DNA from 3 places in the Shewanella mangrovisoli genome. Region 2 is predicted to be linked to each of the others. Evidence: predicted binding sites of a transcription regulator. Region 2 holds the regulator's gene; each other region holds the start of a gene.

Region 1 (5,879 bases), 250 kb from region 2:
TTGGCAATGACAATCTGGTGCAGTTGAACCAACTAGGAAGCGGCAATTTTTCGATCCAGCAGATTGCAGACGGTGCTGCAATCTCAATAACTCAATATTAAACAGGGAGAGTCCACATGAAATCACAAGCGAAAAAATCACTCATTGCGCTAGCTATTGCAACTGGCTTAAGTGGCCAAGCGTTTGCGGCCAGTCTCGTTAACGACATCAACGTCGAGCAAACTGGCCAAGGTCAAGACACCTTAGTCGCGCAAACAGGATTGATTAACGCTGCAGCAGTGACCCAAACGGGTAACGACCAAGTTGCCACCGTATTACAAGATGGTGTGTGGCATGAAGCGCAAGTTAACTCAACGGGTGATGCCAACGAAGTCACAGTGACTCAACAAACTGATTGGCATGTTGCGTCAGTTAACGTCACTGGCAATAACAACGTCGCTGAAGTGGCACAGGATGGTTTCTTCAACCAAAGCAGCAACGACATCACTGGTAGCGACAACCTGGTTTCTGTTAACCAATTAGGTGAAGTGAACGAAAGCCAAGTTGAAATCACTGGCAACGAAAACAGTGCCTTCGTAGAACAAGAAGGTGATGCCAACTTCGCCGTATTCCGCGTACAAGGCGATAATAACGATGGCGACATCAAGCAATACGGTAACAACAACCAAGCGGGTTTAATCGCACTCGACCTGACCGCAAACGTGGGTAATAACAACGACGTATCGGTTGAACAGATTGGTAACAACAACTTTGGTGCGGCTAAAGGCATCGCGGGTAACGACAACAGCATCGATATCTATCAAAAGGGTGATAGCCACACTGGCTTCGTTTACGCCTTAGCGGGTAGTGAGAACGATATCACCATGAAACAAGAAGGCAGCAACAACACTGCTTACCTTTCAATGACCACGGGTGATGACAACAGCATTGATATCGCTCAAGACGGCGACCGCAACACTGTAGGCGATACTTTAGTGGCTGACATTCAAGGTAATGACAACGATATCACTATCAAGCAACGTGGCAACAGCAACGGTGCAGAGTTCCAAGTATGGGGCGATAGCAACGACGTTGACTTAAAACAACGTGGTGACGCTAACTTCGCAACCTTTGGCGCTTACGGTACTGACAACGACTTCGACTTATCTTCTAAGGGTGATAACAACGAGCTGGTTGCCTTCGCAACAGGTGAAGACAACAGCATCGAAATCAGCCAAGAAGGTGATGTGAACTTCGCCTATGTGGATGCCGTTGGTAACGACAACGAAGTGGATGTTGAGCAAGATGGCGGACAAAACGAAACCATCATTAGCGTAACAGGTAACAACAACGCCGATGTGACTGCACTGCAACACCGTGGTGATCTGAACCTTATCGATTTAATCATCGAAGGTGATGAAAACTCAGCTCAAATCACTCAAGCGGGTAACGGTAACTGGGTAGGTGGCGATAGCGGCACTTCATTCGCTTCAAGCTCATTTGGCGTGCGTGGTGACAACAACAGCCTAATGATTACACAAACAGGCAATGACAACTTAGTTGTCGGTTCACAAGCTGGCAATAGCAACAGCATCAGCGTTAATCAAAGCGGTGATATGAACGTTGCAACTGTTGTTCAGTACTAATTTTTATCGATAGCCGTCTGCAGTAGACGGCTCAATAAAAACGGGAACATGAATTATGTTCCCGTTTTTATTTGCGTATAAAGTGCTAAAGTGAGTTAGCGCTTGTCGAATCTTGCCGATGTAAATCACCATCCCCGCTCACTCACACCTCACCTTAGCGAGCTTAAGGCTTAACTGCAAAACTCAAAATGGGTTTGATAAGTTTGCGCCCAACGTAATAGTTCAACGCGATTGCGAGACTGGGTCTTACGGAAAATAGAGGAAATATGCGCCTTCACCGTATGCTCACTGATGCAGAGTCTATGGGCAATCTCCTTATTGCGCGCCCCACTGGAGACGAACTGAATAATGGTCCTCTCTCTGGAGGTAAGCGCTTGCAACATGGCTACGGTATCGGCGGGCATCTCATTTTGCCCATCCAACTTTTGCACCACACGGCGAAACATCTTACTGAGCAAGGTTCTATCGTACCAAAGTTCGTCGGCCACCATTTTACGCAGCCCCGTTAGCATCAAATCCATCCGCTGATCTGCAAATAACAGACCGCGGATCCCCAGCAGCATGGCTGACTCTTGATCTAAAGAATTACGCTCGACTTGATACAAAGCGACGGGAACATGTGGCACAAGACGTGACGCTAAGAGTGGGATCCCTTTATTGTCTAAGGCCGCGCCCTTTTGGGCGATTAAACAGAAACTGCGCTGTCCTTTATCTAAATTTAACTCAGAAGCCTGTTTAACAATCCGTGTTTTTAACCCGATAGATTCTGCTAGTATCGCCAAATGGCAAGGCGCTGCCACTTGATGCAGAAAAACTAACTCATTGATAGTACTCAATTTACTCTTCTCCCTGAAAAGTATTTCGTCTTTATTAGTCTAATATTGAACTTAAGCGTGCAAATGCACAAAAATACAATTAATTAACATAGCCCATTTTGACTAGTTACCGCATGAATGCCATCACCCGAATGTACTAAATAATCACTCTTTTTTTATAGTAAGTTCGACTAACAGACCAAGGCTTTATCACTAAACAGTGATTAATCCTGAAGCTTATCGACGGAACAATCAGGTTACACCTTAGTCTATAAAGCTCTCAATCGAAAGTTGACACAAAAATTTAACAGAAAACAATGACGGTTTGAGGCATAAAAAATCCCCTCTAAGTGAGACTTAGAGGGGATTTTTCGGTAAGTGTTTGAGCCTAAGCCTGACCGATTAGTTTTGCGATTTGCTTATCCTGCACACGGGACAAACTGATTAGTGCGACAATGGCCCCAATCAAGGCTAAAAACATATCCGATTGGGTATCCCACACATAACCCTGAGTACCTAAAAAGGCCTCGGCGCCTTCGCCCGTCGCGGCGGCCACCCACCATTCAATCAGTTCGTAGAAGGCGCTGAAGGCCAGCACAAAGCAGGTGACGAGAAAGGCACACCAGGCTCCAGGTTTAACGGCTTGATTACGTAACATAATCTCACGGGCTAACATGGCCGGAATAAAACCTTGAGCAAAATGTCCTACCTTGTCGTAGTTGTTGCGCTCTGTCCCCATCCACTGGGCAATCGTGTCGAACAGTGGCACTTCGGCATAGGTATAGTGCGCGCCAACAAACAACACACAGCAATGCACTAGCACCAAAAAATACACTAAGGGCGTCAGCGGAAAACGCTTGCGGGTAAAAAAGAGCAAGGGCACGGCCACTAATGCGGGCAAGGCTTCAAGCCACCAAGTGAATGGATCTGCGGGTTTTATCGCCGACCATATTAAAACTGAGAGGTAAATACCGCACCAAATGATTTTGTTATTCAATGTTCCTTCCTCTTATGCGATATTGTTCTAATTCTAGAATATTAACTTTAGCCATCTAGCCCTCCACAGTGAGCAAAAAAAGTGCTACTTTGGAAGGCCAAGGTTGTCAGCATATCACACAGAACTATTTCAATTAATTAGAGGGTACCCATATCATGGCGAAACATTCGCTGGACAAGGATAAGATCAAGATCCTGTTGTTGGAAGGCGTCCACCAATCTGCGGTCGATGTATTTGAACGTGCTGGATACACCAATATCGAGTATCACAAAGCCTCCTTAGGTGATGAAGCCCTGCTCGAGTCCATCAAAGATGCTCACTTTGTTGGTATTCGTTCCCGTACCCAATTAACGGCTGAGGTATTGAAGCGTGCCGAAAAACTGATTGCGATTGGTTGTTTCTGTATCGGTACTAACCAAGTGGATCTGGCGACCGCCGAATTACTCGGTATCCCAGTATTTAACGCACCATTCTCTAATACCCGCAGCGTGGCTGAACTGGTATTAGGCGAAATCATCATGCTGATGCGCGGCATTCCTGAACGTAATGCTATCGCCCACCGTGGTGGCTGGATGAAGACGGCAGCCGGCAGTTACGAAGTCCGTGGCAAAACCTTAGGTGTGATAGGTTATGGCCATATCGGTACACAGCTCGGGATCTTGGCTGAAACCTTAGGCATGCGCGTGGTGTTTTTCGATATCGAAGACAAACTACCATTAGGCAATGCCCAGCAAATCCATTCGATGGAACAATTACTGGCACAGTCCGATGTGATCAGTTTGCACGTTCCTGAAACGGCGCAAACCAAAGATATGATCAGCACCGCCGAATTTGCGGCCATGCGTAAAGGCAGCATCTTTATCAACGCCTCACGCGGTACTGTGGTCGATATCGATGCCCTAACGGTCGCCCTTAAAGAGCGTCACCTTGCGGGTGCGGCCATCGACGTATTCCCCGTCGAGCCACAATCGAATGATGATGAATTTATCAGCCCATTACGTGGTTTAGATAACGTGCTGCTGACTCCGCACGTGGGTGGCAGTACTGCCGAAGCCCAGGAAAACATCGGTATCGAAGTTGCCGGTAAGTTAGCTAAATACTCTGACAACGGTTCGACCGTATCTGCGGTTAACTTCCCTGAAGTGTCGCTGCCAATGCACAAAGGCATTTCGCGCTTACTGCACATTCACCAAAACCGTCCTGGCGTGCTAATCAAAATCAACAAAGCCTTCTCTGAAAAAGGCATCAACATTGCCGCTCAGTACCTGCAAACCACTGCAGAAATCGGTTATGTGGTGATGGAAGTCGATACTCACCAAGCCGAAGAAGCCTTGGTTGAACTTAAGGCCATTGAAGGCACACTGCGCACCCGCGTATTGTTCTAATGCTTTAAGCACTCAGCTTGAGTGAATTTATAAGGCGCACATTTCATTCAAGATATGTGCGCCTTATGCTTTTGAGCGCCGCTTAATTCCGCTACAATCTAGCCTCTTGCATCGTCTTCATTTTCAGGATCTCCGCTATGACTATTGCAGTTTCGACACCCACTTGGGATCTGGACGCCTCCATGCCTCCACTTATGCTCGCCAACCTATCCCACCTCGGCCTCATCAAAGTAGTCGGTGAACAGGGGCGCAGTTTTATCCATGGCCAAGTGACTACGGACATTAGCTCACTCGAAGCCAACCAATGGCGCTGGGGCGCACATTGCGATCCTAAGGGTAAGATGATCGCCAGCTTCCGCACCTTTGCTATCCAAGAGGCGCTGTTGATGCTGCTGCCAAGGGAGACTATCGAGGTCGATCTGCCGCAACTGCAAAAATATGCCGTGTTTAGCAAAGCAACCCTGACCAATGCGACGGCGGAGTGGACATTACTCGGCGTAGCAGGCGAACAGGCAACACAATTTATGACCCAACACTTTGATGAAATCACTGAAGAACTGACGCTGGTCGAACATGGCGCCATTTTAAAGGATGCGGATCGTTTTATTCTGGTACTGCAGCCAGATGCGGCAACAGCCTTAGTGGGCGAGCACACAGTGTTTGATGCCAGCGCTTGGCAAGCCTTAGAAATTGCTGCTGGTTACCCTAATCTAGCGCCAAGCCATGCTAACCAATATGTGCCGCAGATGTGCAACCTACAGGCTATCAACGGCATCAGCTTTAACAAAGGCTGCTACATGGGCCAAGAAACTGTGGCTCGGATGAAATACCGTGGTGGTAACAAGCGCGCGCTCTATATTCTCCACGGCACGACTTCCTCAGACATCAAGTTGGAAAGTGCTCTCGAGATCGAATTGGAAGATGGCTATCGCAAGGGCGGGCAAATTATTGAGTTCGTACAGCGTGGCAATCAAGTACTACTCACCGCTGTGCTGGCAAACGATACCGAGAACGGTGCCAAGCTGCGCTTTGCCGACGATGAGCAATCCAGCTTACG
Region 2 (5,879 bases):
TCGCCGCATCGCCCACGAATTTGCGGCCAAGGCGCCCCATGCTGTGGTGGATTTTGGTCACAGAGCCACCTTTACCACTGAAGAGTTTGAAATGCGCCGCGCCTTGTACGCTGCCAATATTTTGATTGGCAATATCGAGCGTAAGGGCGGTATCTACCTAGGTCAAAAGCCTGGAGACTATAACAAGTTGGCGGGAGAAAGTGTGGCGCCCGTATTGGGTAAGCCCGGCGTGAAAGATATGCCTAAGCCTGCGGCGAAACGTATCGACCAAGTGGAAGAGCAGTATGCCATGATGTGGTCGTCGGGCGGGATTTATCAAACCATCCTCGATGCGACCTTAAGTGCCGTGCCCTACCAATTACACGGTTGGGTGATGTCCCGCACCAACCCTATGCAAACCATGACCGACAGGGCGCGTGTGGTTGAAGCCTTGAAAAAGCTCGACTTTGTTGCCGTGTGCGATGTCTATATCAGCGAAACCGCCGCCTATGCCGACGTGATTTTACCCGAATCGACTTACCTTGAGCGCGATGAGGAAATCGCCGACAAGTCGGGTAAAAATCCAGCCTACTATGTGCGCCAACGTGTGGTGGAAACCCTAGGCGACACTAAGCCCTCATGGCAAATCTTTAAGGACATTGGCCATAAGCTCGGGCTAAGTGAATTCTACCCTTGGGACAATATGGAAACCCTGCAACTGTTGCAGGTAAACCGTGACACAGACCTGCTTCGCCGCATTAAGGACGAAGGTTTTGTTAGCTTCGGTAAGCCCATCATGCTGCGCGAACCTAAAATGGTGGCCGAGTTTACTAAGGCCTACGCCAATGCTAAACCCGTCGATGAAGACGGCACCTACGGCAGTTTACTCAGCTTTAAAACCCCAAGCGGCAAGATTGAATTGACCTCAGCCAAGGTTGAAGCCATGGCGCCAGGACGCGGGGTGATTAAGTTCCGCGAAGTGCATTTGAAGAAAGCTGACGAGCTGTACTTTATCCAAGGCAAGGTCGCCGTGCATACCAATGGCGCGACTCACAATATCCCCATGCTGGCTAACCTGATGTCGGATAACGCCATTTGGGTGCATCCCGTTACGGCGGGCAAGTTAGGCATCAGCAATGGCGACCCAATTCGGTTAACCAGCAGCGTGGGTAGCGAAGAAGGCCACGCCTTAGTCACCCCGGGCATTCGCCCCGATACCGTGTTTGCCTATATGGGCTTTGGCTCTAAAAACAAAGAGTTGGTTAGAGCGACTGGTAAAGGTATCCACTGCGGAAACTTACTGCCCCATCAAACAGCACCTGTGTGTGGCATGAATATTCATACGACAGGCGTCACGCTGGCAAAACGCTAATTGGAGGCTCAAATGACGAAAAGATATGTGATGGTGCACGATGAGAACAAGTGCATCGGCTGCCAAGCCTGTAACGTGGCCTGTCGCAGTGAAAACGGCGTCCCCGAGGGCGTGACTCGCTTACAAGTGCGTGTTGAGGGCCCTTTCGGCGAGATGCCACACCTGCACTTTAAGTACCACAGGGTGTCGTGTCAGCAGTGTGAAGATGCGCCCTGTGTGAAGGTGTGTCCAACGGGGGCGGCCTACGTAGGTGAGGATGGCATTGTCTCCATCCATGGCGATAAGTGTGTGGGTTGTATGTACTGCGTGGCGGCGTGCCCCTACAAGGTACGTTTTATGAATCCCGAAACCAAAGTGGCAGACAAGTGTAACTTCTGTAAGGACACGCGTTTGGCCCGGGGTGAAGAGCCCGCCTGTGTGACGGTGTGTCCGACCGATGCCTTAGTCTTTGGCGATGCCAACGATCCACAAAGTGATGTGGCAAAACTGCTTAACACTAAGATCACTTACCAAGATAAGACCCATTTAGGCACCAAGCCTAGGGTATATCGCGTTCCTACCAAAAGAGGGGGGATTTGATTATGAACAATACTTGGGGCGATATGGCGCAATATGATCCCGTCACTTGGCATTGGATCATCGCCGTGTATCTGTTTATGGCGGGCTTATCCGCCGGAAGTTTGCTGATTGGCATTGGCCTGCGTTGGTTTAATAAGGATCAAGCGCAGGGGGAGACCAGTATTCTCAAGGCCGCTGCCATTATTGGCCCAGTGGCCATTTGCCTAGGCTTGGCATGTTTAGTGTTTGATTTAACGAAGCCTTTCCACTTCTGGCTGATTTTAATCAACTATAACTTCCAGTCCGTTATGGCGATTGGGGTATTAGCGCTACTGGCTTACTCACCCTTGGCATTTGCCTACGCGATTCTTGTGCTGCGTGACGAACTGCCAAAGTGGGGCTTAGGTTTCCTCGTGCCTATTGCTAAGCTGCTGATGCCCTTTAGAAAGCTGATTGAAGTGTTGCTGTTTATCCTTGCGATTGGCGTGGGCGCTTATACAGGCTTCTTAATCTCGGCCATGAATGCCTATCCGATGCTGAATACCGCGGTATTGCCGGCGCTGTTTTTAGTCTCTGGTTTATCGGCGGGCGCTGCTGCCAATGCGGTGCTGGCGCTGGTGATGTTCAAGACTGATAGCCACGACAAGACCTTAGCCAAAATGCATGGCTTAGAGCTGCCAGTGATGGCCATCGAAATCATGTTCCTGTTTATGTTGTTTTGCGCCTTGTACTTTAAGGGCGGCGCGGCTGCTGTGGCGCTGGCATCACTCACCTCTGGCGTGTGGGCGAGCGTATTCTGGATTGGCGTGGTTGGGGTTGGTTTTGGTATTCCATTGCTGTTTATGCTGTTGCCTGCCGCGACTCGCCACAGCAAGGGCGCGATGATCATGGTGGCCTGCGCCAGCTTAACCGGCGTGTTAGCACTAAGACACTTTATTGTGTATGCGGGACAAAGCTATCTAAGTTAGTGCTCTGGTGAACTGCAATCTCGATGGGATAAGTCACACATCCCCTGCAAGCAAAAAGCACCGGTAACGGTGCTTTTTTATGGCGGCAATTGGCAGCGATTGGAAGGGGATTATTGCGGTAATTATTGCGGCAATAGCTCAATCACAGATTTCACCGTAAGCACTAAGGCGCTGATAGCGCAGAGGGCTAAGGTTGCCATCTTGGTCTTATGCTTATCCACATTCCCCACCAGTTTACCCGCCACTAAATAGCCTAAAAAGACCGAGGGCAGCAGCATCAGGGATAACCATAAATGCTTGATTTCGAGCAGGCCCGTCACCCCAAGGATGACCAGCGCTATGGTTGAGCTGAAGATAAAGAAGGCTGAGAGTGCGGCGCGAAATTTTGAGGCATCCTTACCCGCTAACAAAATCGCCATCGGTGGGCCACCAATGGCGGCAATATTACCGAAGATCCCCGATACCACGCCCGCGCCAAACAGAGTCGCTTTATTCACTGGCAGGCTGAATTTATACAGGCTCAGCACCACGGCGACCGCCACAATGCCAGCAATCGCCAGACCAAGAATCGGCTGCGGCGCAAACAGCAACAGGCTGGCACCGATAAAACCTCCGGGCACTCGACCAATCAGCGCATATTGCAAGCCGTTGAATTCTAAATGGCCGCGCTCACGCAGTAGGGTGAGCAGGGCGATGGAAAAACCCATCACAATCACCGGGGCTGGCACTAATTCGGGGTCGACAATATACAGCAGCGGACTCGCCACCACAGCAAGACCAAAGCCAATCAGACTCTGGGTGAGGGCACCTAAAAACACAATCACAGACGCAATGGCGAGCGTTTGTGGATCTATCAAGGAGAACATAGGATTCCATCAAAAACAAAATAGGGATCGTTACTCTAACCCATCAGGCAAGATGAGTATTAACGATCCCTAATAATTAGTTACGGCAGGATTATGGACGCCTGAGCGTTATTCCATATCTTCCCACTCGATCCCCATTTCGTCCATCAACCGTTTCGCTTCGGCGGGAATGCTGTCTGGGCTATCTTTCGACAGATCGGCATCATTAGGCAGAGGCTGGCCGGTGTAGGCATGCAAAAATGCTTCACACAAGAGTTCGCTATTGGTGGCGTGGCGCAGGTTGTTCACCTGACGACGGGTACGTTCATCCGTGAGGACTTTTAGCACTTTGAGCGGAATAGACACAGTAATTTTCTTTACTTGTTCATTCTTCTTGCCATGTTCAGCATAGGGGCTGATGTATTCCCCATTCCATTCAGTCATTGACTCACCTGTTATAACGCTAAATTCGGGGCAGATTTTAAACCCTTACAGATAACAGTCAAATTATTGCTACTATTTCTTAGTGATTGCAAACAGATTTCTTTATGTTTAGACGTCTAAACGTCTTAACGCCTATTGACGATGCCACTGGGCTTAGGTACATTTAGACGTCCAGACATCTCTTTGCGAACTTAGGAGTTCCCGATGACCGCAGGCAAATTAGTGACCGAACGTCAATTAGCCACATTAGCAGTGCGTCAGGGTATCGAAAGCGATACTCAGTATGGCGCTGTGGTGCCGCCAATTTACCTGTCGACGAATTACGCCTTCGATGGTCATAAAAATCCTCGCGAATTTGATTACAGCCGTTCCGGCAATCCTACCCGCAGCATCCTAGGTGATGCCCTAGCTAAGCTGGAAAAGGGCGCAACTGGTGTGGTGACTTGCACTGGTATGGCGGCCATTACCTTAGTGACTACGTTGCTTGGCCCTGATGACTTGCTGGTGGTGCCCCACGATTGCTACGGCGGTTCGTACCGTTTATTCACTAACTTGGCTAAAAAGGGCCAATTTAAACTGCTGGTGGTCGATCAAACCGACGCTCAAGCGCTCGAGCAAGCTATCGCCCAGCAACCTAAGATGGTGTGGATTGAAACCCCCTCTAACCCTCTGCTGCGAGTCGTCGATATCGAAGCTATCGCGAAGGCGAGCCACGCCGTGGGCGCTTTAGTGGTGGTGGACAACACTTTCCTCTCGCCAATTTTGCAGCAACCGCTGTTACTGGGTGCCGATATCGTTATCCACTCCACCACTAAGTACATCAATGGCCACAGCGATGTGGTGGGCGGCGCTGTGATCGCCAAAGATCCTCAACTCGGTGAGACCTTACATTGGTGGTCGAACACCTTAGGCTTAACGGGGTCAGCTTTCGACAGTTATCAAACCCTGCGTGGCCTGCGTACCTTAGCCGTACGCATTCGTGAGCACCAAAGCAATGCCCAGCGTATTGTGGATGTGCTGACAAGTAGCCCAGTGGTGAGCAAAGTGTATTACCCAGGCCTTGCGGAACACCCCGGCCATGCCATTGCCGCCAAGCAGCAAAAAGGCTTTGGCGCTATGCTGAGTTTTGAGCTTAAGGGCGGCGAGGCTGAAGTGGTCGCCTTTTTAGATGCCTTAAGTTTATTCAGCGTGGCCGAGAGCTTAGGTGGCGTTGAGAGTCTCGTGGCCGTGCCCGCGACTATGACACACAGGGCGATGGAGCCCCAAGCGCGTTATGAAGCTGGCATTAAAGACACCCTATTACGTTTGTCGGTTGGTATTGAAGATGCCGACGACTTAGTTGCAGATATTCAAGCAGGATTGGCCGCCGTCGCGGCTTGTCAGTAGAGGAATTCGAGATGGCACGTTGTCACTTACATAAATTTGGTGGTTCCAGCTTAGCCGATGCCGATTGTTATCGCCGAGTCGCCCATATTCTGTTAACCCATGGTCATAGTGATGATCTGGTGGTGGTGTCTGCCGCGGGTAAAACCACTAACTTTTTATATAAATTATTGTCCCTGCGCGATAGCAACCAATTATGGCAAGAAGAGTTGCAAGTCCTTATCAGTTATCAGCAAGGCTTGATTGAGCAGCTGTTATCCAATGAGCAAGCGCGGGATCTGCGTGAGCGTTTAACTACGGATAAAGCCCAGTTAATCAGTCTATTATCTT
Region 3 (5,879 bases), 310 kb from region 2:
GACCTGTTTGGCGCCTGCGTGGATATGGGCCTCGCAACTGTTGCGATCTAAGATGGCGCCAGTCGCTTCATAGACGATGTCGATGTCCATCTCGCGCCAAGGCAGCTTGGCTGGATCCGGTTCGTGGAGAATTTTGATGACGTCATCGCCGATCAGCATCTGATCATCGACTAATTTGACTCTGGGCTGAAACCGACCGTGGGTAGTGTCGTACTGGGTCAGATGAATGATGGCTTCGGGCTTAGCCAACTCGTTGATTGCGACAATTTGTATTTGCTGACGTTTTCCGGACTCATATAAAGCGCGAAGGATTGAGCGGCCAATACGACCATAACCATTGATTGCGACTCGGATCATTGAGGTCTTTATTTCCTCTTAACAATACTGCATATACAAAAACGGCCTGCAAACGATTGCAGGCCGCATTATACAGATTAACCTTTCAAAAGTTTAACCTTTTGTCGGTAATCTCATCACCTAAGCGATTAGCCTAGTGATTTTGCAGCATTCAGCACATTTTCAACGGTGAAACCGAAGTGCTTCAGCAGCACGTTGCCTGGCGCAGACTCACCAAAAGTGGTCATGCCAACAACAGTGCCTTCGAAACCAACATACTTGTACCAGAAGTCAGTATGGGCCGCTTCGATAGCGATACGCTTAGTCACAGCTTTTGGCAGTACAGACTCTTTGTAAGCGGCATCTTGCTTATCAAACTCAGTGTTTGATGGCATAGAAACCACGCGAACTTGTTTGCCTTGTTCGGTCAGCGCTGCAGCCGCTTCTACCGCTAATTGCACTTCACTACCAGTCGCAATCAGGATGTACTCAGGTGCACCAGCACAGTCTTGCAGTACGTAAGCGCCTTTTGCCACATTCGCTAATTGCTCAGCAGTACGTGCTTGAGCCTTCAGGTTTTGACGGCTGAATACTAGCGATGTTGGTGCATGACGACGTTCGATAGCCGCTTTCCATGCCACTGCGGTTTCAGCCGCGTCACATGGGCGCCATACCGCCATGTTTGGCGTCATACGCAGGTTAGCTAATTGCTCAACTGGTTGGTGAGTTGGACCATCTTCACCTTGACCGATAGAGTCATGGGTGTAAACGAAGATGTTTTGAATGCCCATCAGTGCAGACATACGTACTGCGTTACGTGCGTATTCCATGAACATCATGAACGTCGCGCCGTAGTTGATGAAACCACCATGGAGTGACACACCGTTCATGATGCCACTCATACCGAACTCACGTACACCGTAGTACACGTAGTTACCTGCTGGATCTTCTTGAATACCTTTAGAACCTGCCCACAAGGTCAGATTAGAACCCGCTAAGTCAGCACTGCCGCCTAACAGTTCAGGCAGAACCGCACCGAAAGCGGCAATCGCGTTTTGTGACGCTTTACGGCTCGCGATGCCTTCGCCTTTCGCTTGGCATTCTTGGATAAATGCTTGCGCTTTAGCTTCGAAATCGGCTGGTAATTCACCTTTCAGCACACGGCGCTCGTATTCGGCAGCCAGTTCTGGGTAAGCAGCAGCGTAAGCGGCAAACTTGTCGTTCCAAGCCGCTTCACGGGCGTTACCGGCTTCTTTAGCATCCCAACCTGCGTATACGTCGGCAGGGATTTCGAATGGCGCATGTGGCCAGCCTAAGAATTCACGGGCCGCTGCGATTTCAGCATCACCTAATGGTGCGCCGTGGCAATCGTGGCTGCCAGATTTGTTTGGTGAACCAAAACCGATAATGGTTTTGCAGCAGATCATGGTTGGCTTGTCGGTCACCGCTTTTGCCGCTTCGATAGCTGCGCGAATCGCATCGCTATCGTGACCATCAACGTTAGCAATCACGTGCCAGCCGTATGATTCGAAACGTTTTGGCGTGTCATCGGTAAACCAGCCTTCAACATGACCGTCGATAGAGATGCCGTTGTCATCCCAAAATGCGATCAGTTTGCCTAGGCCTAAGGTACCTGCCAGAGAACAAGCTTCGTGGGAAATACCTTCCATCAAGCAGCCATCGCCGAGGAAGCAGTAAGTGTAGTGGTCAACAATATCGTGACCTTCACGGTTGAACTGTGCCGCTAAGGTTTTTTCTGCAATCGCCATACCCACAGCGTTGCTGATCCCCGCCCCTAATGGGCCAGTGGTGGTTTCAACACCTGGGGTGTAACCGTATTCTGGGTGACCCGGGGTTTTTGAATGTAACTGACGGAATTGCTTCAGTTCATCGATAGGCAGGTCGTAGCCAGTCAGGTGTAATAAAGAGTAGATCAGCATAGATCCGTGACCGTTAGAGAGGATAAAACGATCTCTATCTACCCATTTCGGATTGTTCGGATTGTGCTTAAGGAAATCATTCCACAGCACTTCAGCAATATCTGCCATGCCCATTGGGGCGCCAGGGTGGCCTGAGTTTGCTTTTTGAACTGCATCCATACTTAACGCACGGATTGCGTTGGCGAGTACTTTACGGGAAGACATGCTCTCTCCTGCTTAATTTGTGGGGTCTAGCGGGCAATTTGGACGCATATTTTCCCCTACATAGCGAAGCGACGCAAACGAAAATTGCATTCCACTGTCCAGTCTGGTGGATTACACCTTTGAAGGTTTAGGCGAATTCATCTTAAAACACATTAAACATATTTGTAATACAATAATTCAAATATGTTATATCCTTTGTCACATTTAGTCCCATAGCAATCAGGCTACAACCTTGGTTTGAGCTTAGCTCAGCGACAACTTACCCACCTCATCTGGAACAAAAACCACATACCACTATCAATTCATTGAGTTAGAGCAGAAACTCCAGCGCCGCAAACTCTCCCCGATTTGGGGCTTACCTCACTTTACACACAAATATTTAGTTTAGGGGGTGTCAACCAAGGGAAATTCCACTAAAATAGCCGTCTAGATGTAGATGCTTCTACACGTTTGATTGCTAACGACGAGATTTTCCTACTATGGCAAAGCACTTGTTTACTTCTGAGTCGGTCTCAGAAGGTCATCCCGATAAGATTGCAGATCAGATTTCTGATGCTGTGCTAGACGCGATTCTGGCCCAAGATCCTAAAGCACGTGTTGCGTGCGAAACATATGTCAAAACTGGCATGGTATTAGTAGGTGGCGAAGTGACCACCTCTGCCTGGGTTGATATTGAAGAGCTGACCCGTAAAACGGTTCGTGAAATTGGTTATGTCCATTCCGATATGGGCTTCGATGCCGATTCTTGCGCAGTATTAAATGCGATTGGTAAACAGTCTCCAGACATCAACCAAGGTGTCGACCGTGCCGATCCAAAAGAACAAGGTGCCGGCGACCAAGGTTTAATGTTTGGTTATGCCAGCAACGAAACTGACATTCTGATGCCAGCGCCAATCACCTATGCCCACGCATTAGTGAAGCGCCAATCAGAAGTACGTAAAGATGGCACTCTGCCATGGTTACGCCCAGATGCGAAAAGCCAAGTCACCTTCGCTTACGAAGACAACAAAATTGTTGGTATCGATGCGATCGTACTGTCTACCCAACACAGCCCAGACATCGCCCAAGCGGATCTGATCGAAGGCGTGATGGAAACCATCATCAAGCCAGTTCTGCCAGCACAATGGCTGAACAAGGACACTAAATACTTCATCAACCCAACTGGCCGTTTCGTTATCGGTGGCCCAATGGGTGACTGTGGTTTAACCGGTCGTAAGATCATCGTAGATACCTACGGCGGTATGGCACGTCACGGTGGTGGTGCTTTCTCTGGTAAAGACCCATCAAAAGTTGACCGTAGTGCGGCCTATGCTGCCCGTTATGTAGCGAAAAACATCGTTGCAGCAGGCTTAGCGGACCGTTGTGAGATCCAAGTGTCTTACGCTATCGGTGTGGCTGAACCTACGTCTATCAGCGTTGAGACCTTCGGTACTGGTAAAGTGTCTGAAGAAGTCTTAATCAAGTTAGTCCGTCAACACTTCGACCTGCGTCCATACGGCCTGACTGAAATGTTGAACCTGGCTCGCCCAATTTATCAAGCAACCGCCGCTTATGGTCACTTTGGCCGTAACGAGTTCCCTTGGGAAGCGACGGATAAAGCTGACGCACTGCGGGCCGATGCAGGTCTATAATCTGCATTAAGATCACGCTTTCGCTTGTAAAAAAACCGCCTAAGGGCGGTTTTTTTATGCTTAGGATGCATTGCCTAACCCCATCATAATCAGCAAGATGGCTTTATTTGCGGGCAAAAGACAGGGACTCAATGAAGTCGTTAATCGCACAACTCCAATCCTGTTCTTGGGCGACCAAGGTGGGCCATAACGAGCCCATGACCAAAACCTTAGGCAGCCTTGAAGAAATCACCACTTATCTTGAAAAGGATCCCGACCGTTTTTTCGAACCGCCCTACTCCGAACCCTATGAAAGCTTATGCGTTAGCGACCATCAGCAGGCCGACAGATTAAAGCCCCAAGTCTCTAGCGAAATCGTCGCTCAAATCGCGAAAACCGCCTATCTGGAAACGTGGAAAATAATGCCCGTTGCTGAGATTTGCGCACTGGTGTCAGATGATGCCGATACCTTAGCCACTTTACTGCTAGCCGATGCAACGCTCTCAGAATTTACCCAAGAACGTTTAGCCTGGTACTTACAAGGACGGCTTCCTTTTGGCTATCAAGGGAATTATCCGACGGGAGAATGGTTAATCCTTTGATTCGGATTAACAGTGGTCAAAATGGGCGTTTTGCATACACAGCAGGTTTATCTGCGCGGCGGATAACAGTGCACATTCTTGCACGCCGATAATCCTTGCACCTTGAACGGCCTCAAGTGTTAAACGTTCTATAGCCGCACTGTAGGCATTGGTTCTGCCGCAATCGAGCCAACAATCCTCAATCTGCAGCCAATAGTGGGGGCGACTATCGTCGCAATCGACTTCAAATCCACGGGCTGTACATTGCTGCAACGCGCACTCGGATAATAAGACTCGCAAATTATCCCAAGCCGACAAATTGGCATTGGCGTATGTCGTCAGCAGATTGCTGACCAAGGTATCACTCACTATTTCTCTCCAACCAAAAGGCTTTAGCCTCGGGTCCTGGCATCGCCTTAGCGTATAACCAGCCCTGCACATAACTCACCCCCGCCGCGTTAACAAACTCGGCTTCTTCAGGGGTTTCAACTCCTTCGGCAATCAAACTGAAGCCTAAACTATTACAAAGCTTACAGATTTGCAGATACAAGGTACGCCCTTTGGGCTCACTGGTGTTGGCCAGAATACTGCGGTCGAGCTTAATGCCATCCACATTGATCCGACTCAGTAAACTTAAGCTAGAAAACCCTGTCCCGAAGTCATCTAAGAAAAAGCTAAACCCATGTTGTTTAAGCTGCTTCATGCTGTTATCGATACGATTTAAATCCAACATAAAGGCCGATTCTAACATCTCAATTTCGACTCGGTTGGCGACGCTGCCTAACCTTTCATTCATGGTCGCCAACAATTGGGGATCGGTAATATTGTTTGGGTCGATATTGATGCTCACTTTTGGGTAAAAGCCTTCTAATTCCCAGCGAGCGAGATCCTCTGCAACCGTATTAATCACAAAGCGGTCGATGATATGGGAATAGCCTGCACGCTGAAAGGCATCAATAAAATATGGCCCCTTTAACCTACCATGTTCATCCTTCAGGCGAATAAGCGCTTCATATCCAACAACATGATTAGTGCTTAAGGCAATTTTAGGCTGATAGTGTAGTTGCAACTCACCCGCCAAGACTTCTTTGATGGTCTTCTCGAGGTTTAATTCGGCCTTAAGTGATTCGGACTGCTGCTGTGAATAATGCTGCTCCGTCATGCGGTCGATATCTGCTTGAAACTGCACGCGTTTGATTAACTCGCTA

What was found. Region 2 encodes MetJ, which represses methionine synthesis genes. Its sites were predicted from a motif close to TAGACGTCTAGACGTCTA; they were not measured.
Region 1: serA (phosphoglycerate dehydrogenase) is a predicted target of MetJ. The motif match lies at 3,486-3,503, and genes of this name have one in related genera.
Region 3: metK (methionine adenosyltransferase) is a predicted target of MetJ. The motif match lies at 2,900-2,917, and genes of this name have one in related genera.

Annotation. Positions count from the first base shown of each region.
Region 1 is NZ_CP080412.1:3,907,464-3,913,342, forward strand. It holds gene K0H60_RS17080 (curlin) at 1-101, shown strand, start outside; gene K0H60_RS17085 (curlin) at 117-1,625, shown strand; gene K0H60_RS17090 (helix-turn-helix transcriptional regulator) at 1,796-2,461, opposite strand; gene K0H60_RS17095 (DUF2238 domain-containing protein) at 2,829-3,437, opposite strand; gene serA (phosphoglycerate dehydrogenase) at 3,593-4,822, shown strand; gene ygfZ (tRNA-modifying protein YgfZ) at 4,960-5,879, shown strand, end outside.
Region 2 is NZ_CP080412.1:4,162,344-4,168,222, reverse strand. It holds gene phsA (thiosulfate reductase PhsA) at 1-1,351, shown strand, start outside; gene K0H60_RS18125 (4Fe-4S dicluster domain-containing protein) at 1,364-1,930, shown strand; gene nrfD (NrfD/PsrC family molybdoenzyme membrane anchor subunit) at 1,933-2,877, shown strand; gene K0H60_RS18115 (sulfite exporter TauE/SafE family protein) at 3,000-3,743, opposite strand; gene metJ (met regulon transcriptional regulator MetJ) at 3,852-4,166, opposite strand; gene metB (cystathionine gamma-synthase) at 4,389-5,552, shown strand; gene K0H60_RS18100 (bifunctional aspartate kinase/homoserine dehydrogenase II) at 5,564-5,879, shown strand, end outside.
Region 3 is NZ_CP080412.1:3,848,748-3,854,626, forward strand. It holds gene epd (erythrose-4-phosphate dehydrogenase) at 1-357, opposite strand, end outside; gene tkt (transketolase) at 486-2,480, opposite strand; gene metK (methionine adenosyltransferase) at 2,960-4,111, shown strand; gene K0H60_RS16815 (hypothetical protein) at 4,243-4,692, shown strand; gene K0H60_RS16820 (hypothetical protein) at 4,699-5,040, opposite strand; gene K0H60_RS16825 (EAL domain-containing protein) at 5,033-5,879, opposite strand, start outside.